3 regions of the Shinella sedimenti genome follow, and region 3 is predicted to be linked to each of the others. Evidence: riboswitches for the same ligand, from Rfam matches in the RefSeq annotation. Region 3 holds a riboswitch; each other region holds the start of a gene.
What was found. A riboswitch is a leader RNA that binds a small molecule or an ion and turns the genes downstream of it on or off. The one in region 3 is predicted to bind thiamine pyrophosphate.

Region 1 (6,046 bases), on a different contig from region 3:
CATGGTCTCCAGCGGCCGGCGCATATGCTCGAAATCCGCAATCTGGCCGTTGTGCATGAAGGACCAGACGCCGTGCACGAAGGGATGGCAATTGTCGCGCCGCGTGCCGCCGCCCGTCGAGGCGCGGACATGGGCCAGGAAGAGCGGCGAGCGGACCTGCCGCGCAATGCTGCGAAGATTGCAGTCGGACCAGGCCGGCAGGATATCGCGGTAACGACCGGGCTCGGGGCGGTCGCCATACCAGGCGATGCCGAAACCATCACCGTTGGTGGCCGTCTTGGCACGGGTGGCGCAATGGGACTGTTCGATCAGCGAATGGGCGGGCGAGGAAACGAGTTCCTCGAGAAAGAGCGGCTCTCCGCGATAGGCTGCCCAACGGCACATGACATTTCCTGCTTGATTGGACCGGTGCGAACCGGTGACTGATCCGACGCATTAACCATGGCACTACCCGGATTTTCAACGCAAATGGGTAAAAATGCGTTAACGAAAGTAAACGGGACGAAACCATGCGTGTCATTCCGGCACTGACGAATAATGGAAACGGTGCCGGGCCAGGTGGTCTGCGGTGAACACTGCGTTTCACATCGGGCAGATTTCGTGAACAATCACGCTGGCGTATAGGAACGGTCAAGCAACCCAGTCGAAAGGACTTCTTCCATGTCCATACGCCCCGTCAAACACGAAAGCATCGCCCGCCCCGCCATGGAAGGCGCCGGCGTGAAGCTGCACCGCGTCTTCGGCTTCGGCGATCCGTCGCTGACCGACCCGTTCCTGATGATGGACGATTTCCGCAACAACGATCCCGATGACTATATCCGCGGTTTCCCGTGGCATCCCCATCGCGGCATCGAGACCATCACCTATGTGCTGGCCGGCAGCGTCGAACACGGCGACAGCCTCGGCAACCACGGCGTCATGGGCGCCGGCGACGTGCAGTGGATGACGGCCGGCAGCGGCATCCTGCACCAGGAAATGCCGCGCGGCGATTTCGCCGGCAAGATGCATGGCTTCCAGCTGTGGGCCAATCTGCCCTCGTCGCTCAAGATGACGGCGCCGCGCTACCAGGACATCAAGTCCGCCGATATTCCCGTCGCCATCGACGACGACGGCACGGTGGCGCGCGTCATCGCCGGCAGCTTCTGGGGCAAGACCGGCCCGGTCGACGGCATCGCCGCCGAGCCCGTCTATCTCGACATCTCGGTGCCGCCGGGCAAGACGAAGCGCCTGCCGGTCGATACCTACCGCTCTGCCTTCGCCTATATCTTCGCCGGCTCCGGCACGTTCCGCGACGCCTCCAAGCCCTTCGGCGTGAAGGTGGAGAAGGAGTTCCAGGGCGAGGAGCTGAACATCCGCGACCTCTCCGGCAACCGCACGCTCGTCGTGTTCGACACAGGCGACGAGGTCACGGTGCAGGCCGGCGAGCAGGGCATCCGCTTCCTGCTGGTCTCGGGCAAGCCGATCGAGGAGCCCGTTGCCTGGCACGGTCCGATCGTGATGAACACGCAGGCCGAGCTGCAGCAGGCCATGCGCGAGTTGCGCAACGGCACCTTCATCAAGCCGGCGCATTGACGGCAAGCGACAGGCCCCTATCCTTCCGTCTTGACGTGAGGCGGAAGGACGAGAGATGCGGATCGACGGACAATGCCATTGCGGCTTCGTGACCTACGAGGCTGACATCGATCCCGATGCGCTGCTCATCTGTCACTGCACGGACTGCCAACGGCTGACCGGCTCGCCCTACCGCGTCACCGTGCGCGTGCCGCGAGCGGATCTCACCCTCACCGGCGAGACGCCGAAGGTCTATACCAAGATCGCCGAAAGCGGCCGTGAGCGATTTCTGCATTTCTGCCCGGAATGCGGAACGCCGCTGTTTTCCTCCGGCGCGGGCGCGGCGGCCGCCTTTTGGGGTATCCGTTGGGGCAGCATCAACCAGCGTGCCACCCTCAAACCGAAGCGCCAGATCTGGTGTTCTTCGGCCATGGACTGGTTCGGCGAGACCGGCGCCCTGCCCGGCGCGTCGCAGGAGTAGAGCGTGGCAAACGGACGTTTCCAGGTTCTGCGCACGGCCATCGGCGGTGTCGAAGCCGTCATCGCCGACAGCAGCCATGCCTTTGCGCGCCACAGCCACGACACCTACGGCATCGGTCTTGTCGAACGCGGCGCCCAGACGTCGGCGAGCGGGCGGGGCCGAGTGGAGGCGCAGGCCGGCAACACGATCACCGTCAATCCCGGCGAGGTGCATGACGGCGCGCCGCTCGGCGGCGCATCCCGCGCCTGGCGAATGGTCTACATTCAGCCCGACATCGTCGCGGCCGCCGCACAGGACATTTTCGAAGGACGCGCCCGCGAGGAGTTTCATGCGCCCGTGCTGGACGACAGCCGCGTCGGCCGGCTTGTCGCAGCCGCGCTCGTAGCGCTGGTCGACACACAGGCTGCCGCAATCTGCCGCGATGAGCGCCTTCTCCTGCTGCTGGCGGCCGTGTTGCGCGAACAGGCGCCCCGCCGCGAGGGCATCGCGGCTGCCGGCATCGCCCGCGCACGCGAGCGGATCGATGCCGACCCGGTCTCGCCCGTCACGCTCGATGCGCTGGCCGCCGATTGCGGCCTTGGCCGTTTCCGGCTGGTGCGGGATTTCGCTCGCGCCACGGGGCTGACACCCCACGCCTATCTCATCCAGCGCCGGACGGATCTCGCCCGCCGCCTCATCGCCGCCGGCAATCCGCTCGCGGACGCCGCGGCCGGCGCGGGCTTTGCCGACCAGAGCCACATGACGCGCAACTTCACGCGGCGTTACGGCTACACGCCGGGCGCCTATCTTGCCGCCCTCGCCTGACCTGCAATTTCGTTCAAGACCGAAAGGGCCACCCCGTGTTTCCTGCCGCCTCTTCAAGTACATGGAAACCCGAAATGACCACGGAATTCCTCGTCACCTCGCTCATCGTCATCCTGCTTCCGGGCACCGGCGTCATCTACACCGTGGCACGCGGGGTCAGCGGCGGCTTTCACGCCGGCCTGCTTGCGGCCCTCGGCTGCACGCTGGGCATCATCCCGCATATGCTGGCCAGCATCGCCGGGCTCGCCGCCATCCTGCATGCCAGCGCGCTTGCCTTCGAAGTCCTACGCATCGTCGGCGTCGCCTACCTGCTCTTCATCGCCTGGAGCATGATTCGGGACAGCGGCACGCTCGATATGGGACCGGAACAGCCGGTCGAGACGGCCGCGCGCATCGTACGCAAGGGCGCCTTCACCAATGTCTTCAACCCCAAGCTCTCGCTGTTCTTCCTCGCCTTCCTGCCGCAGTTCGTGCCCGATGGCGCGCCGCACCTGACGGCGCGGATGCTCTTGCTCGGCGGCGTGTTCATGCTGCTGACCTTCCTCGTCTTCGCCGCGTATGCGGCGCTTGCGGCAAGCCTGCGCCGACAGGTGCTGAGCCGGCCGGCGGTGATGACTTGGATGCAGCGCAGCTTCGCCGCGGCCCTGGGGCTCATGGGCCTGCGGCTGGCGCTTTCGGATCGCTGAGCGTCACGCCCAGAGCGCGTGGAAATGGTGCAGCGGGCCATGGCCCGTGCCGACGGTCAGCGCATCGGATCCGCGCACGGCACCGGCGACGAAGCTCTTGGCCGCCGCCACGGCATCGGGCAGCGAATGCCCCTTGCCCAGTTCCGCCGCCACCGCGCTCGACAGCGTGCAGCCGGTGCCGTGGGTGTTGCGCGTGAGCACGCGCACGCCCTCGAACCAGCGCAGCCCGCCCGGCATCGCCAGCACGTCGGGGCTCTCGTTGCCCGGCAGATGCCCGCCCTTCAGCAGAACCGCCTTCGGTCCGAGCGCCAGCAGGCGTTTCGCCTGGTTTTCCATGGCCGCACGGTCGGTCGCCTCGGCCTCGGCGAGCAGGGCGGCCGCCTCCGGCAGGTTCGGCGTGAGCAGGGTGGACAGCGGCAGCAGCCGGCGCGTCAGGGCCTCCACGGCTTCTCCGGCCAGAAGCGAGGCTCCACCCTTGGCGATCATGACGGGATCGAGCACGATGGGAACGGAGCGATGCGGCGACAGCGCATTCGCCACCGCCTCGGCGATCTCGCCCGAGGCGATCATCCCGATCTTGACGGCGCCCACCCGCACATCGGCGAAGACATCGGCGATCTGTGCCGCGACGAAGGCCGGCGGCACGAGATGCACGCCCGAAACGCCCTGCGTGTTCTGCGCCGTGAGCGCCGTCAACACCGCCATGCCATAGGTGCCGCGGGCGGCGAAGGTCTTGAGGTCAGCCTGGATGCCGGCGCCGCCCGAGGGGTCGGAGCCTGCGATCGAGAGAATGTTTGCGATTGTGTCTGCCATCTCGCCTCCTTGCGGACGGAGGCGGACGCGGGGCAACGGCAATTGCAGTGCCAGCGACTCCCTCCGCCGGCATGATCCGGTTCAGGTTCAAAGGGTGCTTCTCAGCCCGCCTGCGCGGACGCCCCTGTCTGGCAACGCTTTTCGCAAATGGAGAGGCGCCTGTCACCCTGAAAGTGACAGGCCGCCGTCACGCCTTGGTGACGTGGTACTCCTTGATAGCGACCATCTTGATATCGGGATAGCGCTCCGCCTCGTAGCGCAGCGAGAAACTGTCCTGCGCCAGGAACACCGGATCGCCATCGAGGTCGCGGGCAATGTCGCCGCGGCGCTGGGTGACGAACTTGTCGAGTTCGGCCGCGTTTTCGGAGGAAATCCAGCGGCAGACGGAGAAACGCGACATTTCGAAGGACACCGGCAGGCCGTATTCCTGTTGCAGGCGCTCCTTGAGAACGTCGAGTTGCAGCGCGCCGACGACACCGACGATGGCCGGCGTGCCGTCTTCCGGCGAGAAAAGTTGCACGACGCCCTCTTCGGCCATCTGCTGGAGCGCTTCCTTGAGCTTCTTGGCCTTCATCGCGTCTTCCAGCCGCACGCGGCGCAGGATTTCCGGCGCGAAGTTCGGCACGCCCTCGAACACCAGCGCCTCACCTTCCGTCAGCGTATCGCCGATGCGCAGCGTCCCGTGGTTGGGAATGCCCACCACGTCGCCGGCATAGGCCGTATCGGCGAGCTGGCGCTGCGAGGCGAAGAAGAACTGCGGCGCCGAAAGCCCGATCGTCTTTCCGGTGCGGGCGAGCCGCACCTTCATGCCGCGCTCCAGCATGCCGGAGCAGACGCGCGCGAAAGCAATGCGGTCGCGGTGGTTCGGGTCCATATTGGCCTGGATCTTGAAGACGAAGGCCGTCATCTTGTCTTCGGCGGCGTGGACCTTGCGCACATCCGCCACCTGGTCGCGCGGCGGCGGCGCGAAGGCGCCGAGCGCGTTGATAAGGTCGCGCACACCGAAATTCCGAAGCGCCGAGCCGAAGAAGACCGGCGTCAGATGCCCCTCGAGGAAGGCTTCGCGATCGAACGGGCGGCATGCCTCGCGAGCCAGTTCCATCTCGTCGATGAAGGTCTGGCGCTCGTTTTCCGGCAGGTGCTTGGCGACCTCGGCAGCATCGTCCATCTTCGTCGGCTGGACCTGCGTGTCCGAGCCGCGGAAAGTGCGGTCGGCCAGATGATAGGAGCCGCAGAAGGTCTTGGAGCGGCCGACCGGCCACGTCACCGGTGCCGTATCGAGCGCCAGCTTTTCTTCCACCTCGTCGAGGATTTCGAAGGGATCGCGGCTTTCGCGGTCCATCTTGTTGACGAAGGTGATGATCGGGATGTCGCGCAGGCGGCAGACCTCGAACAGCTTCAGCGTTCGGGGCTCGATACCCTTGGCGGCATCGATGACCATGACGGCCGCATCCACCGCCGTCAGCGTGCGGTAGGTGTCGTCGGCGAAGTCTTCGTGACCGGGCGTGTCGAGAATGTTGAAGACGTTGCCGTCATATTCGAAGGTCATGACCGAGGTCACGACCGAGATGCCGCGCTCACGCTCGATCTTCATCCAGTCGGACCGGGTCTGGATGCGGTCTTTCTTCGCCTTCACTTCACCCGCGAGCTGGATGGCGCCGCCGAACAGCAGCAGCTTTTCGGTGAGTGTGGTTTTACCGGCGTCCGGGTG
Region 2 (6,046 bases), on a different contig from region 3:
CTTTCGCTAAAGCACGGAATGGCCGAGGAATTTCGCGATGTCGGCGGGTTCGCGCCGCGCCAGGAAATCGCTGGCCGGCTCGTGGAAGCGGATCCTTCCATCCGTCACGTAGATCACCTGGTCTGCCAGCCGGCCGATATCCTCGGGCTGGTGGGTGATGAACAGCATGGTCGCCTTCGTCTCGGCGACGAGGTCGGCAAGCAGCGCCGCCATATCCGCGCGCATGGCTGGATCGAGCGCGGCGAAGGGTTCATCGAGCAGCAGGATCGGCCGGCGGCGCACCAGCGCGCGGGCAAGCGCAACACGCTGCCGCTCGCCGCCCGACAGCGAGCCGGGCAGGCGCTTCTCGTAACCGCCGAGGCCGACGCGGGCAAGCGCCTCGGATACGGTGCGCCGCGCAGCCGCATCCAGACGCAGCCCCGGATCAATACCGAGGCCGACATTGTCGGCGATGGTGAGGTGGGAAAACAGGTTGTTGTCCTGGAAGACGATGGAAACCGGCCGCTCGGCGGGATCGCGGCCCGCCATGTCCTCGCCAAGCAAGCGTACCGTACCGCTCGCAGGCGTCTGGAAACCGGCAATGACGTTAAACAGGGTCGACTTGCCCGCCCCCGACGGGCCGACCACGGCGATGGCGGAACCGGCTTTTATGGCGCAGTCGAAGGCGAGCGTCTTTTCGGCAAAGCGCACGGTGACATGGGAAAGGACGATGGCGGTATCAGGCATCGGAGCCGGGCCTTTCGGGGACGCGCTCGGGGGCGGTCGAGGGCAGCGTCAGGAGCAGGCAAAGCACGCCGAGGATGAGCGCGATGCCGGCCGCATCGGCCGTGCGGTAACTTGCCATGCGTGAGTAGAGCAGCCAGGGCAGCGTGACGAAACCCTCGGCGCCGAAGATGGCGACGGCGCCGAGATCGCCGAGCGACAGCGCCATGGCAAAGGCGAAGGCGGTGAGGAACGGTTTCTTCAGCGCCGGCCAGTCGATCGTCATGAGGCGGCGGCGACCGGTGATGCCGAGGCTGAGCGCCAGGCGTGCGGTGCGCGCAAGATGCGTGCGGTAGGCAGGCTCCAGCACGCGCACCACGAAGGGCAGCGCCATCAGCGCATTGATGACGGTGACGATGGCCGGGGCGAAGCGGCCGGTTTCGCCGAAGAGCCGCAGCATCAGGAACCAGCCCGTCGCCACGACGACCGGCGGCACGAGCAGGATGAGCGAGCCGACTGCCGGCAGCCCGACCGCCATTATCAGCCGCGCCGGCCCCGACGCGCCGCTTTCGGCAAGTTGCGGCACCAGCACGACAGGCAACGCGATGGCGAGGCTGAGGCTGGCGGAAGCAAGCGAGATGGCGAGGCTGGTGAAGAGTGCCCGGTGCAGCATCGGATCGAGCGCCAGCCGGCCGAAATCGGCGGCGAGGCCCGAGACGAGCGTCGCCAGCAGCGGGGCGGCGGTGAAGAGGGTGAAGGCGAAGATGACGAACCCGTCCGTGAGGCGACGGCGGTGGCCATCGAAGCGGCGGATGGCACGGCCCGCCGTGACGCCCTCATCCTGCGGCCGGCCGAACAGCGAGAGGACAAAGAGCAGCAGCGCCGTGACCGCGATCTGCAGGAAGGCGAGCAGGACGGCGCGGGCGGGATCGAAATCGAAACGCAGCGCCTGGTAGATCGCCACCTCGATGGTGGTGGCCGCCGGCCCGCCGCCGAGCGTGAGAACAAGCGTGAAGCTCGTGGCGCACAGCATGAAGACGAGGCCGGCAATGCCCGGCAGCACGCGCCGGATGACCGGCCATTCGATGAGCCGGAACACCGCCCCGCCGCCCATGCCGAGATTGGCCGAACTCAGCCAGTATTCCGGCGGGATGCGGTCGAGCGCGGCAACGAGGAAACGCACGGCAAGCGGCAGGTTGAAGAACACATGGGCAATGAGGATGCCCGTCAGTCCGTAGACGCTGACCGGGTTCTGCAGGCCGGCAAGCCGCAGGAGATCGTTGACGACGCCCTGCCGCCCCCAGATCTCGATAACCCCGAGGGCCGCAACCAGCGCTGGCAGGCCGAGCGGCACGGCCGACAGCCGCAGGATCCAGACACGGCCGAAAAAGGCGCGCTGGCGCGCCAGGGCACGCGCAACGGGAATGGCCAGCGCCACCGACAGGAGCGTGGAAAGCGTGGCCTGAAGAAAGGTGAAGCGCGCCACCCGCAGGATATAGGCATCGAACAGCGGCGCGTCCGCGCCGGACCCGGCCCCTGGACCAGCATGGGCGAGCAGCACGGCGGTCGCCGCGCCGACGAACGCCAGCACGCCGCCAAGCGCGAGCGCGCCGGCGATATCGAGCGTGCGTCTTTCGGCGCGGGCGAAGATCACGATGCTTATCCGGCTACTTGGCGCTCATCACGGCGAGCCACTCGTCGATCCAGGCCTTGCGGTTGGCCGCAACTTCTTCCGGCGACATCAGGAAGGTCTTTTCCGGCTTGACCAGCGCATCGAAGGCGGCGGGCAGCGGATCGCGGGTTTTGGCGGCCGGCATCATCCAGTTGGTTTCGGGAATGATCGACTGGAAATCCGGGCCGGTCATGTAGGTGAGGAACTGGCGGGCGAGATCCTTGTCGCCAGCGGTGCGGGTGAGACCGGCAACCTCGATCTGGATGTAATGGCCCTCAGAGAAGGCGGCCGCCTTGTAGCGCTCGCTCTTCTCCGCGATGACGTGATAGGCGGGCGAGGTCGTGTAGGACAGCACCATCGGCGCCTCGCCCTTGGTGAACAGGCCATAGGCTTCCGACCAGCCGGGCGTGACCGTGAGCACACGGCGCTTGAGCTTTTCCCAGGCCTCGGGCGCCTTGTCGCCATAGACCGACTTCACCCAGAGCAGCAGGCCGAGGCCCGGCGTGGAGGTGCGCGGATCCTCGATGACGATCTTCTCCGCGGGATCGCCCTCGACCAGTTCCTTGAGGCTGGTCGGCGGGTTCTTCAGGGTCTCGCTGTCATAGACGACGGCGAAATGGCCGTAGTCATAGGGCAGGAACGTATCGTCGGAGAAGCCGCCGGGCACCGTCAGGTCCTTGGGCGAGAGGCCGTGCGCCTCGAACAGGCCCGTGGCCTTCGCCTCGGCGATGAGATTGGTGTCGAGACCGAGCACGATGTCGGCCTTGGTGCCCTCGCCCTCCAGCTTGAGGCGGGTCAGGAGTTCCACACCGTCTGCAACGCCGACCCATTCGACCTTGCAGCCGCAGGTCTTCTCGAACTCTTCCTTGACCTTGGGGCCCGGGCCCCATTCGGCGATGAAGCTCTCATAGGTGTAGACGGTGAGCGTCTTTTCCTGCGCGATGGCAGGAGCGGCAATGCACACGGCAAGCGCCGCAGCCAGAGTGGAAAATAGCGTGCGCATCCGCGCCTCCTTGTTTGTCACAAACGGGAATAGGGCGCTGGATTGAGCCGTCTAATCCCTCCGCCGGTACGAGCCGGATCAGGTTCTTCGGGTTGGCGGTACCGCCTCTCAGCCAGCAGACCGAAACCTGCGGGCACCCCGTTAGAGCAGAACAAGGCATAATCCGGCCTGCGACGGCGCGCAAGAGGCCGATGGGGCAGCAGGCCCTGATGGGCAGGAATGGGCGGAAAATCGGCCTGTTCCGTAGGAAACAGCGGACAATGCCGCACGGTGCGATCTTCTCATCACCGGACGAGAACAGCTCGTCGCAATCGAGATCAGGCCAGAGATCAGGAGAGACCCATGCGCAAGACCATCGTTTCCGCCACTATTGCCCTCGTCGCCGCCGTTTCCGTCGCAGCGCCCTCGTATGCCTGCTACGACAGCTACGGCTATGAGCAACCGCAATGCTTCATCAAGAAGGTGAAGTCGTACGACTATTACGGGGATGTCGTGATCCGGAAGATCAAGGTCTGCAACTGAACCATATCGCCTGCGACCTCCCGAAAGACCCGGATGTCCCTGCATTCGGGTCCTTTGCATTGGGGGGCGTGTGGGCCTTTGGGTCGAGCTCGAGGGCCGAGAAAGACCCGCAGCGTCCGCCGCTCAGGCGTAAGCGAAATCCGTGGTCTTGCTGACCAGCACGGCTTTCAGCTTTTCCAGCGCCCGGTTCTCGATCTGGCGGACGCGTTCCTTCGAGATGCCGAGCAGGACGCCGAGTTCCTCAAGCGTCGCGCCATTTTCGGCGAGGCGGCGGGCGCGGATGATCTTCATCTCACGTTCGTTGAGTTCGCCAAGCGCAGAATGGAGCCAGTGGTGACGGCGTTCGCCATCGATGGAGCCTTCGGCCTGCTCATCCGGCAGGGGGGCCTCGCTGGCGAGGAGATCGATGCGGCTGGCGCCCTCGCCCTCATTGGGCGAGATCGGCGCCTGAAGGGAAATGTCCGACGAGGACAGGCGCGCATCCATGGTGCGCACGTCGGCGGTGCTGACACCGATGGCGGCGGCGATTTCCTGATGCATAGCCTCGGCGGTCAGGCGGGTATCGCCGCGGGCGAGCCGGGCGCGCAGGCGGCGCAGGTTGAAGAACAGCGCCTTCTGCGCCGAGCTGGTGCCGCCACGCACGATGGACCAGTTGCGAAGCACGTAATCCTGAACCGAGGCGCGGATCCACCAGCTGGCATAGGTGGAGAAGCGAACCTGCCGTTCCGGCTCGAAGCGGGCGGCGGCCTCCAGGAGACCGATATAGCCTTCCTGCACGAGATCGCTGAGCGGAAGGCCGAAATTGCGGAACTTGCCCGCCATCGAAACGACAAGGCGCATATGGGCCATGGCGATGCGGTTACGGGCTTCCTGATCTTGATTGTTCTTCCAGGCCTGGGCAAGAGCCTGTTCCTCGTCCCTCTCAAGGTAGGGCGCGGACATGGCAATCTTGATCATGCGGCGCTCTGCAGTCGTCGTAGCCATCAGTCTCTCCACGTGAACCGAAACGGCTCCGGGGAGGCACGCGCCGCCCGTTCGCCCATAGAGAAGACATTCCGGAGAGGCCAATGGATTGCCCGGCATGGCCGGGACAATGCCGCGGCACAACGCCCTTCGGTCATCCTCGGCCAGTCAAACGGGCATGCTGCAAAAAAGTTCCATAAAAAAACCCGGCTGTCACCAGCCGGGCTTTAAATCGTGAGGGAGCGCCCTAGATCAGGCGGCCTCGTCCTGGCTGTCATCTTCCTCGATGGCCTTGCCGCGCTTCGGACCCTTGGCGAGGTTCGTCTCCACGAGGCGAACGGCTTCGGTTTCCGACATCTTGTTGACGGCGGCGATTTCGCGGGCCATGCGGTCGAGAGCGGCTTCGTAAAGCTGGCGCTCGGAATAGGACTGCTCCGGCTGGTTCTCGGCGCGATAGAGGTCACGGACCACTTCGGCAATGGAGATCAGGTCGCCGGAATTGATCTTGGCATCGTATTCCTGCGCGCGGCGCGACCACATGGTGCGCTTCACGCGGGCCTTGCCCTGGACAACCTTCAGCGCGCGTTCGACGAAATCGGTCTCCGACAGTTTGCGCATGCCGATGGATACGGCCTTGGCAACCGGCACCTTGAGACGCATCTTGTCCTTTTCGAAATCGATGACAAAAAGCTCGAGCTTCATGCCGGCGACTTCCTGCTCCTCGATGGCCACGATCTGGCCGACACCGTGGGCGGGATAGACGATCGACTCGCCGGTCTTGAAGCCCTGGCGCGTGGAAGATTTCTTCTGCTGGGTCGTCATTCTGTTCAAATACTCCCTGTTACACTCCCCGATGAGGCCGGGGTGGGTCCGGGGACCCGGGAAAGACGGGGGGCACCCTGCGGTGTCACCACTCTGGTCCGTCCGCCATGCGCAAAGAGGTCCACTGCAACGCGATCACATGCGAGCAACCGAGGTTGCCTATGGGAGGTGAGCGACGGTGAGGGATCGTTTGCTTTCGTGGTGGTGTTCGGGCACGCAAAATGCCGCGATGTGGATCAGTATCAGGACCCTACCACAAAAAAGTGCCGAAATCAATAATTTGCTTCGCATGGGTCATCAAGCCTGCCCTATCGCCTTTTGGCGAGGACAAGCTTTTTTCCCCAGCTTCGGCGGCCGCGGTG
Region 3 (6,046 bases):
GGACAGCTTGCGGCGCTCAGGCGCTACGCACTTTCGCTCGTCCGCAATCCGGATGACGCCGAGGATCTCGTGCACGATGCGCTGGTGAAAGCGTATGAACGGCAGGGCACGTTCCGCACCGGTGCGAATGTTCGCAACTGGTTGATGTCGATCCTGCACAATGCGCATGTGGACCGCTTGCGCCAGCGCCGTTCGATGCAGCGCCGCCACGATGGCGCGGCCGAAGTTGCCGAGACCGCGATACCGGCCAATCAGGATCATTCGGTGCGCCTCACGCAGCTGCGCAACGCCTTCTTCACGCTTCCCGAAGAGCAGCGCGCGGCCCTGCACCTCGTCGCGATCGAGGAGCTTTCCTACCAGGAAGCGGCGACCGCCCTCGGCATTCCCGTGGGAACGCTGATGTCACGCGTCGCCCGGGCGCGCGAGCGCTTGCGCACATTCGAACAAAGCGGCCCGTCCGCGACCGTCACGCATCTCAGGATTGTCGGAGGCACTGGCGATGACCAGCAATGACCCCATCCTCGAAGCCGATCTCAACGCCTATGTCGACGACCAGCTGGCCGTCGGGCGGCGCATCGAGGTGGAAGCCTACCTGTCCGAGCGCCCGGCCGTCGCCGCGCAGATCATGAAGGATTTGCGCGTGCGCGACGAGCTGCGCCTGGCGCTCGCCGACCACCGCACCGTGATCCGGCAGGAGACCCGCGAGGCCGCGCGTCAGCTGGAGCGCTCGCTGTCACGCCGCCGTATGCTTTCGGTGTTCCGCCGGGCCGCCGCGATTACACTCTTCGTGGCGGCCGGCTGGATCGCCCATGCCGTGTTCGGGCCCTTCGGCGCGACCGAGGTCATCGCCTCGGTGCAGCCGCCGGCCTTCGTGGAGGAGGCTGTGCGCGCCCACCGAACGACGCTGCTGCGCGACACGATGGCATCGCAGCCGGAGACGGAGACGTTCGACCGTGCGGAGATCCGCTCGGCCACCGCCATCGTCCTGCCGGACCTGCCGAAAGGCTGGACCGTCCTCGATACGCAGGTCTTCCCCTCGGCCTACGGTCCAAGCGTCGAACTGGTACTGCAACCGGAGGCAAACGAGCGCCTCTCGCTCTTCGCCGTACGCCCGGGTTCGTTTGCCGTGCAGCATGTCCTGCTGTTTCACGCCGACAATGCCCGCGCAGCCTACTGGCAGATCGGCGACGTCGCCTATGCACTGGTCTCCGAAAGCCGCAAGGCCGACGACCTGACACAAACCGCGCGCGACCTTTCGCGCACGCTCTACTGATCAACCGTTTCCATAAGGAGATATGAGATGGAACCCGTACAACAGCGATTTGGCTACGGCGCACAGGCGCAGTCCGCGGCCCTCTTCGACGAAGGCCTGCGCCAGCATATGCTGCGCGTCTACAACTACATGGGCGCCGGTCTGGTCATCACCGGCCTCGTCGCCTTCATCGTCGGCTCGACGCCGGCGCTCTACGTGCCGATCTTCTCGTCGCCGCTTAAGTGGGTGGTGATGCTGGCGCCGCTCGCCTTCGTCTTCTTCTTCTCGTTCAAGATCCAGACGATGTCGGCCAGCACGGCACAGATGACCTTCTGGGCGTTCTGCGCCGTCATGGGCCTCTCGCTCGCTTCGGTGTTCCTCGTCTTCACCGGCATGAGCATCGCCCGCACCTTCTTTATCGCCGCAACCATGTTCGGCGCGACGAGCCTTTACGGCTATGTGACGAAGCGTGACCTTTCGAAGTTCGGCTCGTTCCTGATCATGGGTCTGATCGGCGTCGTGATCGCGTCGATAGTCAACATCTTCCTGGGCTCCAGCGCACTGCAGTTCGCGATTTCGGTGATCGGTATCCTCGTCTTCGTCGGCCTGACGGCTTGGGATACGCAGAACATCAAGTCGCAATATGCCGAGAACATCGACCAGGAATCCCAGCAGAAGATGGCGGTATTCGGTGCGCTCTCGCTCTACCTGAACTTCGTCAACATCTTCCAGCTGCTGCTGAATTTCACCGGCGAACGCGAATAGTTTTCGCGAATGATTTCAAAGGGAAAGGCGGGGCTTTGCTCCGCCGTTTCTTTTTTGTGCGGCGCAAATCAGGTAAGTATAAACTTACCTAAATCACGCATGTTGACAAATCGCCCGGCAGCGGCTTTGCTTAAGGCATTCACCAGGGGGGTCCCGACAAGGGGCTGAGATACTGCTGGCTTTCGCAGCGCAGTGACCCGTTGAACCTGATCCAGTTCATACTGGCGTAGGGACGGTGCAAGCGCTGTGGCAGGACATCCGAGAACCCGGATTCCGTCTCTGCGTTCTTCCATCATTCCGGCTCTAGGACTGGGTCTCCAAACCGAACTTGGAGCCTCACGATGAATATTGCCGCCCAGAAGCTTACCCCGACCGTCACCACCGGCGCTCTGCCTGCCTCGCGCAAAATCCACATTGCCGGTGAACAGCATCCCGAGATCCGCGTGCCGATGCGCGAGATTTCGCTTCACCCGACCTCGGGCGAGCCACCCGTCATCGTCTACGACGCCTCGGGCGCCTATACCGATCCAAACCACATCGTCGCCATCGAAAGCGGCCTGCCGCGGCTGCGCGAAAGCTGGGTCATCGCGCGCGGCGATACCGAAGATTATGAAGGGCGCCACATCCGCCCGGAGGACAACGGCTTTGCAACCGGCGAGCGGCTGACGCCGGAATTCCCCATTCGCAACCGCCCGCGCAGGGCGAAGGACGGCAAGGCTGTGACCCAGCTCGCTTATGCCCGTGCCGGGATCATCACGCCTGAAATGGAATTCATCGCGATTCGCGAAAACCTCGGCCGCAAGGCCGCGAAGGACGCCCTCATCCGTGACGGCGAAAGCTTCGGCGCGCATGTTCCCGATTTCGTCACGCCGGAATTCGTCCGCCAGGAGGTCGCCAGCGGCCGGGCGATCATTCCCGCCAATATCAACCATCCCGAAGCCGAGCCGATGATCATCGGCCGCAATTTCCTGGTGAAGATCAACGCCAATATCGGTAATTCCGCCGTCACCTCCTCCATGGCTGAAGAGGTCGAAAAGATGGTCTGGGCGATCCGCTGGGGCGCCGATACCGTCATGGACCTGTCCACCGGTCGCAACATCCACAACATCCGCGAATGGATCGTTCGCAATTCGCCGGTTCCGATCGGCACTGTGCCGCTCTATCAGGCACTGGAGAAGGTCAACGGCATCGCCGAGGACCTGACCTGGGACGTGTTCCGCGACACGCTGATCGAGCAGGCCGAACAGGGCGTCGATTATTTCACCATCCACGCCGGCGTGCGGCTGCATTACATCCCGCTCACCGTCAATCGCGTCACCGGCATCGTTTCGCGCGGCGGCTCGATCATGGCCAAGTGGTGTCTCCATCACCATCGCGAGAGCTTCCTCTACGAGCATTTCGAGGAAATCTGCGACATCTGCCGCGCCTATGACGTCTCCTTCTCGCTGGGCGACGGCTTGCGACCCGGCTCGATTGCTGATGCCAACGATGCGGCGCAGTTCGCTGAACTCGAAACCCTCGGCGAACTCACGCAGATCGCCTGGGCCAAGGATTGCCAGGTCATGATCGAAGGCCCCGGCCATGTGCCGATGCACAAGATCAAGGAGAACATGGACAAGCAGCTGAAGACCTGCGGCGAGGCCCCGTTCTACACGCTCGGCCCGCTGACCACCGACATCGCGCCTGGCTACGACCACATCACGTCGGGTATTGGTGCGGCGATGATCGGCTGGTTCGGCACGGCCATGCTCTGCTATGTCACGCCGAAGGAGCATCTTGGCCTGCCCGACCGCAACGACGTGAAGGTGGGTGTCATCACCTACAAGATCGCTGCCCATGCCGCCGATCTCGCCAAGGGGCATCCTGCGGCAAAGATCCGCGACGACGCGCTGTCGCGCGCCCGCTTCGAGTTCCGCTGGGAGGACCAGTTCAACCTCTCGCTCGATCCGGAAACGGCCCGTTCGTTCCATGACGAGACGCTGCCCAAGGAAGCACACAAGGTGGCGCATTTCTGCTCCATGTGTGGCCCCAAATTCTGCTCCATGCGCATCTCGCACGACATCCGCGCCGAAGCCCAGAAGGAGGGGCTGGAGGCGATGGCCGCAAAGTTCCGCGAGGGTGGCGATCTCTACATGCCGCTTGGCACGACACCCGCAGGAGAATGACCATGCGCATCCTCGTCAAGGGGGCCGGCGTCGCCGGCCTCACCGTCGCCTGGCAACTCTACCGCCATGGCTTCGATGTAACCGTGCAGGAAAAGGCCGACGCCATCGGCACCGGCGCCTCCGGTTTTGCCGGCGGCATGCTGGCGCCGTGGTGCGAGCGCGAGAGCGCCGAGGAACCGGTCCTCTCGCTTGGGCGGACGGCCGCCGACTGGTGGGAGGCCGCCCTGCCCGGACAGGTCCAGCGTCGGGGCACGCTCGTCGTAGCCGGCGGGCGCGACACGGGCGAACTGGACCGCTTCGCCTCGCGCACCACCGGCTGGGAATGGCTGGACGAGACGGCAATCGGCGCGCTCGAACCGGATCTCGCCGGCCGGTTCCGCAAGGCGTTGTTCTTCCGCGAGGAGGCGCATCTCGATCCGCGTCGTGCACTTTCAGGCCTGACCGCCGCCCTTGAGGAGGCGCGCATGCGCTTCCTCTTCGGCGACAGCAAGGACAAGGGCGCTTTCGACCGTATCGTCGATTGCACCGGCGCAGGCCGTATCGGCCAGCTGCCGGACCTGCGCGGCGTGCGCGGTGAGATGCTTTATCTCGAGACCGAAGAGATAAACCTCTCCCGTCCCGTCCGTCTCCTCCATCCGCGCCACCCGATCTACATAGTGCCGCGCGAGAAAAACCGGTTCATGGTCGGCGCGACCATGATCGAGACGGATGATGCCGGCCCGGTGACGGCCCGCTCGATGATGGAACTGCTGAACGCCGCCTATGCGCTGCATCCCACATTCGGCGAGGCGCGCGTGGCGGAAACCGGCGCCGGTATCCGCCCCGCCTACCCTGACAACCTGCCGCGCGTCACGGCGTTCGGCGACACCATCCATGTCAACGGCTTCTATCGCCACGGCTTTCTGCTGGCGCCCGCCATGGCGGGCGAGGTGGCGCGGCGCCTGCTGGCGGAGGCCCCGCAACCGGAAAGGCTGGCATCATGACCGTCATCATCAACGGCGAGGAACAGGACGTATCGGCGACGACGCTCGCAGCGCTGCTCGATGTCCTCGAATACGAGGGAGAATGGCTTGCGACAGCGGTGAACGGAGAGCTTGTGCACCGCGAGGATCGTGCAGCTTTCACGCTCAGCGAGCGTGACCGGATCGAGATCCTCTCCCCCATGCAGGGAGGCTGACATGCTCACACTCTACGACGTCACCGTCCAGTCCCGTCTTCTGCTGGGCACGGCCCGCTACCCCTCGCCCGCTATTCTTGCCGAAGCCGTGCGGCGCTCGAAGACGGAGATCGTCACCGTATCGTTGCGCCGCGAGACGGCGGGAGGCAAGGCGGGAGGCGCGTTCTTCGAGATGATCCGCGCGCTTGGCGTTCGCGTTCTGCCCAATACGGCGGGATGCCACAGCGTGCGAGAAGCCGTGCTGACAGCGAAGATGGCGCGCGACGTGTTCCGCACCGACTGGATCAAGCTGGAGGTCATCGGCCATCACGACACGCTACAGCCGGATGTCTTCGGCCTCGTCGAGGCGGCACGCATCCTGACGGCGGAAGGGTTCCAGGTTTTTCCCTATACGACAGATGATCTCGTGGTTGCCGAAAAGCTGCTGGAAGCCGGCTGCCGCGTGCTGATGCCCTGGTGCGCGCCAATCGGCTCGGCAATGGGGCCCGTCAATCCGATGGCGCTGCGCAGCTTCCGGGCGCAATTCCCAGACGTGCCGTTGATCGTCGACGCCGGCATCGGTCGCCCATCACATGCGGCAGCGGTGATGGAACTCGGTTACGATGCCGTCCTACTCAACACCGCGGTTGCGAACGCCGGCGATCCGGCCGGCATGGCCGAGGCCTTCGCGCTTGCGCTCAATGCGGG

Region 1: it holds a riboswitch for thiamine pyrophosphate, as region 3 does, so the genes downstream of both, thiD (bifunctional hydroxymethylpyrimidine kinase/phosphomethylpyrimidine kinase) here and thiC (phosphomethylpyrimidine synthase ThiC) in region 3, are expected to answer to the same signal.
Region 2: it holds a riboswitch for thiamine pyrophosphate, as region 3 does, so the genes downstream of both, thiB (thiamine ABC transporter substrate binding subunit) here and thiC (phosphomethylpyrimidine synthase ThiC) in region 3, are expected to answer to the same signal.

What each region holds. Positions count from the first base shown of each region.
Region 1 is NZ_JAKVIN010000003.1:161,450-167,495, reverse strand. Features, by position in the region: gene MKI86_RS08190 (class II glutamine amidotransferase) at 1-384, opposite strand, end outside; gene MKI86_RS08185 (pirin family protein) at 661-1,572, shown strand; gene MKI86_RS08180 (GFA family protein) at 1,628-2,032, shown strand; gene MKI86_RS08175 (AraC family transcriptional regulator) at 2,036-2,836, shown strand; gene MKI86_RS08170 (LysE family translocator) at 2,911-3,522, shown strand; gene thiD (bifunctional hydroxymethylpyrimidine kinase/phosphomethylpyrimidine kinase) at 3,526-4,335, opposite strand; TPP riboswitch at 4,377-4,471, opposite strand; gene MKI86_RS08160 (peptide chain release factor 3) at 4,523-6,046, opposite strand, start outside.
Region 2 is NZ_JAKVIN010000004.1:237,802-243,847, reverse strand. Features, by position in the region: gene thiQ (thiamine ABC transporter ATP-binding protein) at 7-726, opposite strand; gene thiP (thiamine/thiamine pyrophosphate ABC transporter permease) at 719-2,353, opposite strand; gene thiB (thiamine ABC transporter substrate binding subunit) at 2,370-3,377, opposite strand; TPP riboswitch at 3,416-3,528, opposite strand; gene MKI86_RS11310 (hypothetical protein) at 3,720-3,899, shown strand; gene MKI86_RS11305 (RNA polymerase factor sigma-32) at 4,023-4,883, opposite strand; gene MKI86_RS11300 (CarD family transcriptional regulator) at 5,115-5,684, opposite strand.
Region 3 is NZ_JAKVIN010000006.1:53,925-59,970, reverse strand. Features, by position in the region: gene MKI86_RS14620 (sigma-70 family RNA polymerase sigma factor) at 1-513, shown strand, start outside; gene MKI86_RS14615 (anti-sigma factor family protein) at 500-1,273, shown strand; gene MKI86_RS14610 (Bax inhibitor-1/YccA family protein) at 1,301-2,017, shown strand; TPP riboswitch at 2,152-2,268, shown strand; gene thiC (phosphomethylpyrimidine synthase ThiC) at 2,359-4,182, shown strand; gene thiO (glycine oxidase ThiO) at 4,185-5,165, shown strand; gene thiS (sulfur carrier protein ThiS) at 5,162-5,359, shown strand; gene MKI86_RS14590 (thiazole synthase) at 5,361-6,046, shown strand, end outside.